DNA from 2 places in the Streptomyces sp. SID5469 genome. Region 2 is predicted to be linked to the other one. Evidence: riboswitches for the same ligand, from Rfam matches in the RefSeq annotation. Region 2 holds a riboswitch; the other holds the start of a gene.

Evidence for each region. A riboswitch is a leader RNA that binds a small molecule or an ion and turns the genes downstream of it on or off. The one in region 2 is predicted to bind S-adenosylmethionine.
Region 1: linked by a shared signal. The riboswitch ahead of GTY58_RS37405 (amino acid ABC transporter permease) and the one ahead of GTY58_RS31535 (aminotransferase class V-fold PLP-dependent enzyme) in region 2 are both predicted to bind S-adenosylmethionine.

Annotation. Positions count from the first base shown of each region.
Region 1 covers NZ_WWIN01000001.1:8,584,573-8,588,973, forward strand. The annotation lists gene GTY58_RS37400 (jacalin-like lectin) at 1-375, opposite strand, end outside; SAM riboswitch class IV at 720-828, shown strand; gene GTY58_RS37405 (amino acid ABC transporter permease) at 1,160-2,140, shown strand; gene GTY58_RS37410 (amino acid ABC transporter ATP-binding protein) at 2,137-2,922, shown strand; gene GTY58_RS37415 (ABC transporter substrate-binding protein) at 2,995-4,020, shown strand; gene GTY58_RS37420 (GNAT family N-acetyltransferase) at 4,048-4,401, shown strand, end outside.
Region 2 covers NZ_WWIN01000001.1:7,290,171-7,294,571, reverse strand. The annotation lists gene GTY58_RS31555 (NYN domain-containing protein) at 1-223, opposite strand, end outside; gene GTY58_RS31550 (hypothetical protein) at 259-498, opposite strand; gene GTY58_RS31545 (rhomboid family intramembrane serine protease) at 625-1,368, shown strand; gene GTY58_RS31540 (Lrp/AsnC ligand binding domain-containing protein) at 1,365-1,646, shown strand; gene GTY58_RS31535 (aminotransferase class V-fold PLP-dependent enzyme) at 1,673-3,046, opposite strand; SAM riboswitch class IV at 3,223-3,339, opposite strand; gene trpD (anthranilate phosphoribosyltransferase) at 3,424-4,401, opposite strand, start outside.

The sequences.
Region 1 (4,401 bases), 1.3 Mb from region 2:
GGAGTTCCAGCCGGCGCGCTCGAAGTCGTCACCGTCCCAGGCATAGGTCGAGACGGTGTTGAGGCCGCTGCCGATGCCCGCGCCCCCGCTGGTCGCCGTGCGGTAGGGGTGGGTGTCCGTGGAGTACAGGTACGCGTGGTAGTTGAAGTCCTCCTGGACGTTGACGATGTCGTACGGCGCGATGCGCCGGCCGATCTCCGTGGTGCTCGTGTCGCGCGGCGTCGAGGCGCTGGAGAGGGACTCCGGCAGACCGGCGACGTTGTAGGTGAGCACGCTGAACGTGCCCGAGTCGGCCGCCGCGGCGGGGGAGGCGCTCACCGTGAGCCCGCCGACGGCCACGGCCGCGGTCGCCAGACAGGCGAGAAGTCTGCGCATGAGGGGGTCTCCTGGGGGTGAGGAAAGAGCGCGAGTGATGCGAGCATGTCAAAATGTAGCGACAAGCTCCGGGCGCACGGCGTCTTCGAAACTTTCGAAAACTTCAGCCGGTGAGCGCCGGGCCGATCACCGTGGTGACACGTGTACGACGGCCGACTCGCGGCCGTGCGGCCGCTGTCCGACGCGCGGATTCGTGTGCACGCGGAAACACGGCACCGGAACACGCCCTGGAGGTACGGCAGTTCACGCGCAAGGGCGCCAACACGGGCGCGGACGTGCACGTATCACCTGATGGACCAGCGTTGACATCGACTCCGGCGCCTGTCTTACTTACGCCCCAGAACGGTCAAGAGCGTCAGCGACAAGCCCTGGCTTGCTGACCGGCAACCCTCGCGACGCGGTGGGGTGCCCCAGGTGACGACCGGACCGGATGACCTTCGGTAAGCGCGAGGCCCCCCAAGGGCCGGAACAGTGACGGTGACGGCGATGGACGCAGCTACGAGGACGACCGCACAGCGGCGCCCCCGCCGCGTCCTGCTGTGCGCGAACCGCTGTGTCGATCTGCTCCGTGTCAGCAGCGCGCTGTGTACCGCCCCGGGCTCTGCCCGCCGTCGAGGCTGACGGCGTTCTGATTCTCTGACGCGCACCGCCGCCGCGGTGTGCTCTCCGCCCGCCCAGTCCCCGGTTCCGGCGCTCTCCCGTGCTTCGTCTCCCGCAGCGGCCTTGCGCCGCCGTGTGCCGTCGCGCTCGCCGCCCGGGGTGTCCGACTCCGCTGGAGCCTGCCATGAGTGAACTCCCTGGCGCCGCCGTGTCCCTTCTCTCCGCGCCACCCGACGGCACCGCCCCGCGGCCCCTGGCGGCCCAGCGTGTGCTGCCGCTGCGCCGGCCCGGCCGCTGGATCCTCACGGCGATCGTGCTCGTGCTGGTCGCCCAGATCGGCCACGGGCTGGTGACCAACCCCTTCTACCAGTGGGACCGCTTCGCCTACTGGTTCCTGCGCCCCACGATCCTCGACGGACTGCTCATCACTCTCGAAGTGGCGGCGTACAGCGCCGTGTTGGGGCTGCTCGGTGGCATCCTGCTGGCACTGGCCCGGCTCTCCCGCAGCCCCGTGCTGCGCGCGGTCAGCTGGGTCTACGTGTGGCTGCTGCGCTCGGTGCCGCTGATCGTGGTGCTGATCTTCCTCTACAACTTCAGCGCCCTCTACAAGACGCTCAGCCTCGGAGTGCCCTTCGGCCCGGCCTTCCTCACCTTCGACGAGTCCCGGCTCGCCACCGACATGGCCGTCGCGGTCGTCGGACTGAGCCTCAACGAGGCGGCCTACGCGGCCGAGGTCGTCCGCGGCGGCATTCTCTCCGTCGACCAGGGACAGCACGAGGCGGCCGCCGCGCTCGGCCTGCCGAAGAGCTACCAGTTCACGAAGATCGTCTTCCCGCAGGCCCTCAGGTCCATCACCCCGAACTACGTCAACCAGCTGATCGGCCTGATCAAGGGCACCTCACTGGTGTTCTACGTGTCGCTGCTCGACCTGTTCGGCTCCGCACAGACCATGGGCAGCACCTATCCCGGCGACATCGTGCCGCTGCTCCTGGTCGTCACCGTCTGGTACCTGATCCTCACGAGCATCGTGTCCGTCGTCCAGTTCTACGTCGAGCGGCACTACGCCCGGGGCGCCACGCGCTCCCTGCCGCCGACCCCGTTGCAGAAGCTGCGGACCGCGCTCGGTGACCTGCGGGCCCGCATACGCAGGGAGGCCGCCCTATGACCACCGAGACCCTCAAAGTCGACTCCGCCGCGGTCGAGGTCCACGACGTGCACAAGTGGTACGGCGCCCACCGGGTGCTGAACGGCGTGGAGCTGACCGTGCGACCGGGTGAGGTGACCGTGATCCTCGGCCCCTCCGGGTCCGGCAAGTCCACCCTGCTGCGGGTGATCAACCACCTGGAGAAGCCCGAGGTCGGCTACGTCAGCGTGAACGGCGAGCTGATCGGCGTCCGCCGGCACGGCGACAGGCTCAAGGAGCTGAGCGAGCGCGTCATCCTGGCCCAGCGCAGCCGTATCGGCTTCGTCTTCCAGAACTTCAACCTCTTCCCGCATCTGACCGTCCTCGACAACGTGGCCGCGGCCCCCGTCGCGACCGGCCGGCTGAAGAAGCCCGAGGCCCAGGAACTGGCGCGCGACCTGCTCGGCCGGGTGGGCCTCGCCGACCGGACCGGCGCCTACCCACGGCAGTTGTCCGGCGGCCAGCAGCAGCGCGTGGCCATCGCCCGCGCCCTCGCCCTGCGGCCCGGCGTCATCCTCTTCGACGAACCGACCTCCGCGCTCGACCCCGAACTCGTCGGCGAAGTACTCGCCGTCATCAAGGACCTCGCCACCAGCGGCACCACCCTCGTCGTCGTCACCCACGAGATCGGTTTCGCCCGCGAGGTCGCCGACCGGGTGGTCTTCATGGACGGCGGCCGGATCGTCGAACAGGGCCCGCCCGCCGAGGTTCTGGACCATCCGAAACACGAGCGGACCAGGGATTTCCTGAGCAAGGTGCTCTGAGCCCGCAGCCCGCCCCCGAAGCACACCTCCGTCACCGATCACCCTCACCGCACACCGGACAAGGACATACCCATGCGCACCCTCAGCCTCCGCAGCAGACTCCTCCGCGGCCTCACCGCGGGTACCGCCGTCGCCTCTCTCGCCGCCGGGCTCGCCGCATGCGGGGGCGACAGCGACGCGGCCACCACGACCGACAGCGCGGCGTCCGGGACCGTCACCGTGGGCCGACTCTCCAACGGCGCCGCCAAGGAGACCGAGCTCAAGGTGTCCGAGGTGAAGTCCATCAGCGCCGAGCTGCCCGAGTCCGTCGCCAAGAGCGGCAAGCTGGTCATCGGTGTGGGCGGGCTGCCCTCCGGCTCCGCGCCGCTGAACTACGTGGGCGAGGACCAGAAGACCCTCACCGGTGTCGAACCCGACCTGGGCCGGCTGGTGGCCGCCGTCCTCGGACTGAAGCCGGAGCTGAAGAACTCGACCTGGGAGAACCTGTTCGTCGGCATCGACAGCGGAAAGTCCGACGTGGGCTTCTCTAACATCACCGTCACCGAGGAGCGCAAGAAGAAGTACGAGTTCGCCTCCTACCGGCAGGACAACCTGGCGTTCGAGGCGGCCAAGAAGAACAACTGGAACTTCGACGGCGACTACAAGAACCTGGCCGGCCAGACCGTCGCCGTGGGCGCGGGCACCAACCAGGAGAGGATCCTTCTGGAGTGGAAGGCGAAGCTGGCGAAGGAGGGCAAGAAGCTCACCGTCAAGTACTTCCAGGACAACAACAGCACCTATCTGGCGCTGTCCAGCGGGAAGATCGACGCCTACTTCGGCCCCAGCCCCGCATTCGCCTACCACGTCACCCGGGTCGCGAAGACCCCCGCTCCGACGCGTATCGCGGGCAAGTACTCCGGAGCCGGCGCGACGCTCCAGGGCCTGATCGCGGCCACCGCGAAGAAGGACAGCGGACTGGCCAAGCCGGTCGCCGACGCGATCAACTACCTGATCAAGAACGGTCAGTACGCGAAGTGGCTGGCCGCCTGGAACCTCTCCAACGAAGCCGTCGCCAAGTCCGAGATCGACCCGGCGGGCCTGCCGCTCGACAACTCCTGACCTGTCACACGGAGATACCGGAACACCATGTCGACCAGTGTCCTTCCCGTCGCGTCGCGGAGCCCGGAGGCACCCCATGTGCTGGACAACGCCGCCTGGGCCGCGCTGACCGGGCCGCACGCCCGCTTCGCCGAACGCGTGGGCCGCGCCGCCCGCTATCCGCTGGACGTGTCCCCCTTCACCGCGCTCGCCGACCCGTCCGATCCACGCGCCTGGGACGACCTGGCCGCACTCGTCGGCCCCGGCACCGTCACCCCCGTCTCGGGGGCGACGGTGCCGCCCGCCGGCTGGGAGACCGTGCGCAGCGGCCACGGCGTCCAACTGGTCGCCACCGCCCTGCACTCGGAACCCGCCCCCGAAGCGGTACGGCTGGGGCCCGGC
Region 2 (4,401 bases):
CGGTCTCCAGAGCGGCCGCCATCGCGTTGCCGGCGAACTTGGCGCGCCGGTTCGGGGCGAAGCGGGCGTACTGCCTGAGCTGCGCGGGCAACTCGGCGACGGTCAGCCCGCCGAACCCGTCGGAGACGATCTGCACGACCCTGCGGCGCACGCCGTCGGGCAGCGGACGGTCGAGCACCTCGGCGGTGCCGTCGCCCGGCCCCCCGCCTGTGGTCTCCACCATCCGTCACCCCAATGCCTGTGCGGGGCCCGCTCCCGTCAGGAGCCGGCGCCCGGCCTGTCCACGAGTTCCACCTGGTCCACCGCGTTGCACCAGCGGCAGCGCACCGACTCGATGGTCTCACTGACCACGTCGCGCTCCTCGACGCTCGGCTCGCCCGCGAGGTCGAGGTGTACGTACTCGACGACCTTCGACGAGCGGGTCACGTCGAAACGCGTGAGGTTGCCGCACAAAGTGCAGCGCCACCGGGTCTCGGCAGTCGGCAGGGGAACCGTCATCGTGGCTGCTGTTCCTTCCAGTCTCCGGGAATCAGACACAGGATCTCACCCTACGGCCTGGCGGGTACTCGATGCCCGCCTGTCCACGGCGGCGAGGCACTCTGCGCGGTTCGGTCCCGTTACGCCATGCTCTGTTCCGTGATCAGCAGGTGGAGTACGACGGTCGGCAGCGCGGTCCGGGCACAGTCGGCGCCGGTGACGTACGGACTGATCGGCCTCTGCTGCCTGATCTTCGCGATCGGCCCCGCGGCGGGACTCAATCCCGCCCACGGCACCGGGGAGGGGCTGCTCGCCGCGCAGCAGACCTACTTCGCCCGCTGGGGCGTGGTGCCCGCGGAGCTCTTCAGCGGAGCCCCGCGCGCGGCACTCACCCCGGCCACGGCGCTCTTCGTGCACGGCAGCTGGATCCATCTGCTGGGCAACATGCTCTTCCTCTACGTCTTCGGGGCGATGGCCGAGGAACGCCTGGGACACCTCGAGTTCGCCCTGTTCTATCTGGGCTGCGGCTATCTCGCCCTGCTCGGGTACGCGGCGGCCAACGCCGGCTCGACGCAGACGCTGGTCGGCGCGTCCGGATCGATCTCCGCGGTCCTCGGCGCGTTCCTCTACCTGTTCCCCGGGGCCCGGGTGACCAGTCTCTTCCCGTTCCTCTTCTTCCTGCCGCTGCGCCTTCCGGCCTGGGTCGTCCTGCCCTTCTGGGCCGCCCTCCAGTGGCTGGCCGCGAGCCGCGTCGCCACCGGCCCGAGCGTCGCCTACCTGGCCCACCTGGTGGGCTTCTCGCTCGGCTTCCTCTACGCGTGGGTGCGCTACGGACGGACGACTAGAGTGAAAACCCCAGCAGCGGCCCCCGAGGGAGAAAACCAGCCGTGATCACCGCGATCGTGCTCATCAAGACCAGCGTGGACCGGATCCCCGAGATCGCGGAGTCGATCGCCGCCCTCGACTCCGTCAGCGAGGTCTTCTCCGTCACCGGCACGTACGACCTGATCGCCATGGTCCGCGTCAAGGCCCACGACGACCTGGCGGACGTCATCCCCGGCAGCATCAGCAAGATCCCGGGCGTCGAGGCCACGGACACGCACGTGGCGTTCCGTACGTACTCCCAGCACGACCTGGAGGCGGCGTTCGCGATCGGTCTCGACTCGTGAACCCCGCCTCCTGACCCGGAGCCCGGTCAGACCGCCGGCACGCAGCGCCCGTCCTCGGTCCGGTACTGCCACCGGGCACCTTCCCGCACGAGCTCCTTGACCGCGCGCACGAAGCGCTCCACGTGCTCGTCGGGGGTGCCGGCGCCGAAGCTGACGCGGATCGCGTTGAGGGACTTCTCGCCGGGCGCCGCCTCGGGGGCGCCGCACTCGCCCTGGACCTGCGGGTCGCTGCCGAGCAGGGTGCGCACCAGCGGGTGGGCGCAGAAGAGGCCGTCGCGGACGCCGATGCCGTACTCGGCGGAGAGCGCGGCGGCGAAGTGGGAGCTGTTCCAGCCCTCGACGACGAAGGAGATGACGCCGACGCGGGGGGCGTCGTCGCCGAAGAGGGAGAGGACCCTGACCTCGGGCACCTCGGCGAGACCCGCGCGGACGGTGCCGATCAGCTGCTGCTCCCGGGCGACGAGGTTGTCGTAGCCGGCCTCGGTGAGCGCCTTGCAGGCGGAGGCGATGGAGTAGGCGCCGATGACGTTCGGCGAGCCGGCCTCGTGCCGGGCGGCGCTCTCGTGCCACTCCACGTCCACCCCGCCGTCCGTACGCCGCGTGACCTTGCGGCTGGCGCCGCCGCCGGCGAGGTACGGCTCGGCCGCACGCAGCCAGTCGGCGCGTCCGGCGAGCACACCGGACCCGAACGGCGCGTACAGCTTGTGCCCGGAGAAGGCGACCCAGTCGACGTCCAACTCCCGTACGGAGACGGGGTGGTGGGGCGCGAGCTGGGCGGCGTCGAGGACGATGCGGGCGCCGTGCGCATGGGCGGCGGCGGCCAGTTCACGTACCGGCCACAGCTCGCCGGTGACGTTGGAGGCACCGGTGACGCACACCAGGGCCGGACCGTGCGGGTCACGGCCGGCGAGGGCGCGCTCGAGGGTCTCGACGGCCTGCTGGGGGGTGCGCGGGGCGTTCAGGTACGTCACCCGGGCGTCGCGCCACGGCAGCAGCGAGGCGTGGTGCTCGGTCTCGAAGACGAAGACCTGGCAGTCGGCCGGAAGGGCGGCGGCGAGGAGATTGAGCGAGTCGGTGGTGGACCGGGTGAAGACGACCTGGTCGCCGTCCCGGCAGTCGAGGAACTCGGCGACGGTCCTGCGGGCGTTCTCGAACAGGTCGGTGGACAGCTGGGAGAGATACCCGGCACCCCGGTGGACGGAGCCGTAGTAGGGGGCGTACGCGGCGACGTCGTCCCAGACGCGCTGGAGGGCGGGGGCGCTGGCGGCGTAGTCGAGGGCGGCGTAGGTGACCTCGCCACCGGTGACGAGCGGGACGGTGACCTCGCGGCCCAGAACGGGCAGGTGTCCCGAAATGTCACAGCAAACGGTCTGGTCGGCGGCAGCGGTGGAGACGGACATGGGTGTACTCCCGTGAAGAGCAGGCGGAATCACCGTGCCGGACAGCGCGAAACGCGCACGTCAACGGCACAGGAAAGGTGAAAAGGGGATTGCGGAGGCGGGGCTCGGCGCCCTATCGCATTCGCTTGCTCACGGAAGGCTCCCTCGAACGACCAGGACCCCTGGTGATTACGAGGGGTCCGCGCTTGCCGTAGACCTCGCTGCCTACGACCTGGTCTTCACCCGGGGCACCCCGCCACGGACGGAGGGTTGCCGGACAGTCGGCCGGGGCCTCATGACTGTCGCTCATGACCTGATACAGCATCTTGCCATACGATCTTCGACGCGCAAGGCGCAGTCCAGAATCCGGACCGCGCCCCGCGTCACCTCGCCACGGCTCAGGCGTTGCTGGCCGCCACCCACCGCTCCAGCGCCCTCTTCGCGGCTCCCGAGTCGATCGCCTCCGCCGCCTGCGCCATACCCGCGCGCAGCTGCTCCGCGAGGGTCCCGGCGCCCGGGGACAGGGCCACCAGGGCCGCCGCCGAGTTCAGCAGCACCGCGTCCCGTACCGGCCCCGTCTCGCCGTTCAGCAGGCGCCGGGCGACATCCGCGTTGTACGCCGCGTCCGCGCCCCGCAGCGCCTCCACCGGGACCAGGTCGAGGCCGACGTCGCGGGGGTCGAAGGACTCCTCGGTGACCTTGCCCTCGCGGACGACCCAGACCCGGGAGGTCGACGTGGTGGTCAGCTCGTCGAGGCCGTCGTCGCCGCGGAAGACCAGCGAGGAGTTGCCGCGCTCGGCGAAGACACCGGCCACGATGGGGGCCATGCGGGGGTCGGCGACTCCGACGGCCTGTGCCTTCACCCGGGCCGGATTCGTCAGCGGGCCGAGGACGTTGAACGTCGTCCGGATCCCCAACTGCCCCCGCGCCGCCGCCACATGCCGCAGCGCCGGATGGAACTTCACCGCGAAGCAGATGGTGATCCCGGCTTCCTCGGCCACCTCGGCGACCCGCTTGGGGGTCAGCTGAAGATTGATGCCGAGCTTCTCCAGGACGTCCGAGGAACCGGACGCGGAGGACGCGGCCCGGTTGCCGTGCTTGACGACCTTGGCACCCGTGCCGGCCACGACGATCGACGACATCGTGGAGATGTTGACGGTCTTCGCGCCGTCACCGCCGGTGCCGACGATGTCGACGGTCGCTCCGGGCACCTCGATCAGATTCGCGTGCTCGTACATCGCCCGGACCAGCCCGGAGATCTCCTCGACCGTCTCGCCCTTGGCGCGCAGCGCCACCAGGAACCCGGCGATCTGCGCGTCCGTGGCCTCGCCGCGCATGATCCGGTCCATCGCCCAGGCCGTGTCGTCCGCGCTCTG